2 regions of the Nonomuraea sp. NPDC049486 genome follow, and region 1 is predicted to be linked to the other one. Evidence: riboswitches for the same ligand, from Rfam matches in the RefSeq annotation. Region 1 holds a riboswitch; the other holds the start of a gene.
What was found. A riboswitch is a leader RNA that binds a small molecule or an ion and turns the genes downstream of it on or off. The one in region 1 is predicted to bind thiamine pyrophosphate.
Positions count from the first base shown of each region.

Region 2: it holds a riboswitch for thiamine pyrophosphate, as region 1 does, so the genes downstream of both, AB0K05_RS30765 (cytosine permease) here and AB0K05_RS06015 (FAD-dependent oxidoreductase) in region 1, are expected to answer to the same signal.

Region 1 covers NZ_JBFAPV010000002.1:233,499-235,664, forward strand. Annotated here, with positions in the region: partial or broken gene AB0K05_RS06010 (FAD-dependent oxidoreductase) at 1-529, opposite strand, end outside; partial or broken gene AB0K05_RS06015 (FAD-dependent oxidoreductase) at 992-1,255, opposite strand; TPP riboswitch at 1,224-1,340, opposite strand; gene AB0K05_RS06020 (FAD-dependent oxidoreductase) at 1,997-2,166, shown strand, end outside.
Region 2 covers NZ_JBFAPV010000012.1:31,686-33,851, forward strand. Annotated here, with positions in the region: gene AB0K05_RS30765 (cytosine permease) at 1-1,201, opposite strand, end outside; TPP riboswitch at 1,192-1,304, opposite strand; gene AB0K05_RS30770 (rhodanese-like domain-containing protein) at 1,375-1,698, opposite strand; gene AB0K05_RS30775 (DNA-formamidopyrimidine glycosylase family protein) at 1,737-2,166, opposite strand, start outside.

The sequences.
Region 1 (2,166 bases):
GGTTGCCGTGCACGGTCCCGCGCACGCACCGTCCGATCAGCGGCTGGGGCGACCTCAGGCGCATGATCTGCCCCTTGACGGGCCGTACCGGCACATCCGCCAGTTCCCCGCTCCACGCCCCCGCCGCCAGCACCACCCGCTCCGCGACCAGCGTCTCGGGCTCCCGTCCCCGCGGCACACCCGGCGAGATCCCGGGGATGGCGCCCGACTCCGGAGGGGCCAGCCGTACGCCGGACACGCGGTCGCCGTCACGCAGCAGCTCGGTCACCCGGGCGCGCACCACCGGGACGCCGAGCCGCTCCAGCGCGGCGAGCAGCGCCGCGGTGACGCGGCGAGGATCCACCCACGCGTCCGTACGGGCCAGCAGCCCGCCCCGGACGGAGGGCGCCAGCATCGGCTCCAGCCGCCGGCACTCGCGCCCGGTCAGGCGCTCGACCGGCAGCCCCAGTTTCTCCATGAACCCGGCCTGCTCGTCGAGCATCGCCAGGTCATCGGGACCGAACGCGACGTCGAGCGTCCCGTCGTCCCGCAGATCCAGCCCGGCCCGCGCGGCCCCCAGCCGTTCGCTCCCCTCGCCGGATTCCCCGAACCCCCAGGGTGACGGTGACGCGGCGGCCCGCCCGTCCTCGCCGCCGGCCGACGGACGCCTCCCGCCGGCGGACGATTGGTCGAAGGCCGGGAAGAGCCCGTCGCCGGGGACGGCGGACGCAGCCGCCGGGCCGGCGCCCGTGGGCGTGGAACCGGCGTGCCCCGTCTCGCCGTGAGGGGTGACCACGTGGGTGCTCGCGGGAGGAGCGGCGGAGCTCGTGCGCCCGGTCCCGCCGTGAGGGGTGGCCACGTGGGTGCTCGCGGCAAGCGTGCTCTCGGCGGGGACGGCCGAGCCGGACTGCCCGGCGTGAGTGTTCGGGGTGGTGGTCGTCCGAGGGGCGGAGACGCTCCTGTCGGACTGAGCGGTGAGAGTGGTGGCCGGTCCGTCGGATCCGGGAGCGGCGAGTCCGGCGTCGGCGGCGAGGGCGGCGGCGAAGGCGGGCCAGCGGCGCAGGGAAGCGACGCCGAGACGGAGCAGGGGCTCTTCGGTGTAGGCGACCTCGCTGATCGGGGCCAGCATGCCCGCCGCCGCGTAGGAGGCGCCACGGGCGGGAGACGGGTCGACCACCACGACCTCGCGGCCCTGCCTGGCCAGCCGCCAGGCGATCGACAGGCCGACGACGCCGCCTCCGACGATCACATCCATGTCCGCTCCCTTCGCCGGCATGATCCGGATCAGGTGTCTTGCGGTCGAAGGCCCGGTGAAGCCTTCCTCTCAGCCCGGTGACGGCCGGACTCCCGCGCGTCGTGCACCCCCACCTTACGACCTCCCACGACAGACCGGCACGCCGGTGCCGGGGGAGGTCGCCCCACCCGCGCCCGGCCGCCGCCGAGACCGCGAAGATCGCGACCGGGCATCCTTGGAGACCGAGTTCCCGCCCTCACCGACGGCCGGCCGACCGGCCATGGATTCACCGGCCATGGATTCACCGGCCATGGATCCACCGGGCGTGGATCCACCGGGCGGTCCTGGGTCCTCCGGGCGGTCCAAGGCCCTTCGGGCTGCCCTGGGCCTTCGGGCGGTACCGGGCCCTCCGGGTGGTCTCGGCCTTCGGGAGGTTCTGGCCCTTTCGGGCGCTTCTGGGTTCTCCGGGCTGTCCTGGGCTCTTCGGGTGGTCTCGGGCTTCCGTGGGGTTCGGAGCTTCTCGGGCGGCACCGGCGTTCTTCGGGTGGGTCCTGCGGCAATCCTCGGCTGGGCTACTCCGGCAGGGCGCGATCATGCTCGCGGACATAGCAGAGCGGGTGGCTGTCCCGAACCGCCCCTACCCCCGGTGACTTCCGTGGGTGCGTATGTCGTCCGCCCAACCTGCACGGATGATCTCCGTAGGCGAGGAGGTGGAGTGCCAGGTGGGGGAGGAATCGGGGCTCGGGGCGACGCTGTGGGGCGGCCCCCGTTATGGTCGCTTACGTGAATCATGTCGTGGTGGTGGGAGCCGGACTGTCAGGCGTCAGGAGCGTCGAGGCGCTGCGCGCACGCGGGTTCGGCGGCAGGATCACGCTGATCGGGCAGGAGCGCCACCGGCCCTACGACCGGCCGCCCCTGTCGAAGTCCGTGCTGCTGGGCGACGCCGACTCCAG
Region 2 (2,166 bases), on a different contig from region 1:
ACGGGGCGACGGTGGGGGTGGAGGTGGTCAGCCAGTACGCCGCGAAGCCGAGCGCCCACGGCACCAGCATCGACCAGCGGGCGGGGGCGTCGGCGTCGGTGTTCCACCGGGCCGCGCCGCCGAGCAGGAAGTAGTCGACGGCCAGCACCGCGAACATCGGCACGAACACCGCGCCGATCACGCCCAGGAACGCGCCGTAGGAGGTCACGTCCACGACCAGCGCGATGGCGACCGTGAGCAGGCCGATGAGGGTGCTGATGATCCGCCGGTCGACGCGCGGCATGAGGTTCTGCAGCGAGACGGTCGTCGAGTAGACGTTCGCGAACGACTGGTCGGCCTCGCGGAGCACCAGGATCGCGAAGAACAGCGCGCCCAGCGGCACCGCCACGAACGGCCCGAACACCGCCGTGCTGTCGGCCGCCACCGCCTCGGCCCCGGCGATCGCGACCGCGTACACGCCCAGGGCCAGGCAGGCGACCTGGGCGAGCGTGTAGCCGCCGACCACGCCGGTGAAGGCCGCCCGGCTGGACCTGGAGTGCCGGGCGAAGTCGGCGGCCAGCGGCACCCACGACACCGACAGCGCGATCACGTAGTCGACGGCCGGGGCGAACGCCTCCCAGGACCCTCCGGTCCGCGGCTGCGCGTCGCCCAGGAACTGCACCGCGAACCAGATCATCGCGATGATCACCAGAACCGTGATGTAGCGCCTGATCAGCCGGACCGCGCCCAGCGGCCAGACGGTCAGCACCGTGGTGATCACCCCGGCGACGATCACCCACACCGCGTACGGGACCGTGTCGCCGAAGATGGCCAGGGCGCCCTGGGCGATCACCCAGAGCTCGAACGCGCCCCAGCCGATCATCTGGATGATGTTGAGCACGGTGGGGAAGTACGACAGCCGGGCCCCGAACAGCCCGCGCAGCAGCACCATCGCGGGCTTGCCGGTCTGCGTGCCGGGGATGGCCGCCAGGCCCACCATGGTGGTGCCGATCAGGCTGCCGACCACGGTCGCGACCAGGGCGGCCGTCACGGTCAGCGGCGCGCCGCCGAGCGGGTCGATCAGGAACAGGGCGCCGGAGAAGCCCAGCAGGCTGACCGCCAGGTTGGCCCAGAGCGCGCCCTGGTCGAGCACTCCGAGCGTCTTGGGGGGCTCGCCCTCCAGGGTCAGCGGAACTTCCTCGCCATGGATGGCATGCGACATCGCGCACTCCCTACGCCGGCATTACCCGGACAGGTTCATGCGGTCGGCAGCGGCGTAGCTGCCCTCTCAGCCCGGTTGGCCCCGAGCTCCCGCGGTGGGTCGTCAACAGCCGGAGATCAACTCCGGCTGCCGCCCCCATGATGCACTATTAGTCCTGTTTCGGCCAGTCGGGGTCAGGCGACCATCGGCGGCCGGCCCGTCTCGCTGACCATGGGACGCTTGTCGTGCTCCCAGGCCTGCATGCCGCCGCCGACGTTGACCGCCTCGCGGCCCAGGCGGTTGAGCCAGGCCGCCACCTGCATCGAACGGCCGCCGACGCGGCACACGACGTAGACCGGACGGCCGGAGGGGACCTCGTCGACCCGCGCCTGGATCTGCGTCATCGGGATGTGGACCGCCTCGGGGGCGTGGCCCGCCACCCACTCGTACTCCTCGCGCACGTCGAGCAGGTAGGCGTCGTCGGGCACGTCGCGGACCTCGACCTCGGGAACCGTCATGCGCCCATTCTTACCTGCCGCGCGTCATGCTCGGCACGCTACTTGAGCAGCTTGGACATGCGGCGGTCGGCCAGCGGCTTGCCGCCGGTCTGGCAGGTGGGACAGTACTGCAGCGAGGAGTCGGCGAAGGACACCTCGCGGATCGTGTCGCCGCAGACGTCGCACGGCTGGCCGGTGCGGTTGTGCACGCGCAGCCCCGACTTCTTCTCCGCCTTGAGGTCCTTGGCCGCCAGGCCGCGCGCCCGCTCGACCGCCTCGCGCAGCGTGGTCACGATGGCGTCGTGCAGGTCGGCGATCTGCGCGTCGGTCAGCGTCGCCGCGACCTTGAACGGGGACATCTTCGCGGCGTGCAGCACCTCGTCGGAGTAGGCGTTGCCGATGCCGGCGACGACCTTCTGGTCGCGCAGCAGGCCCTTGATCTGGGTGCGGTTGCCGCCGACGATGCGTTTGAGCGCGGCGACGTCGAAG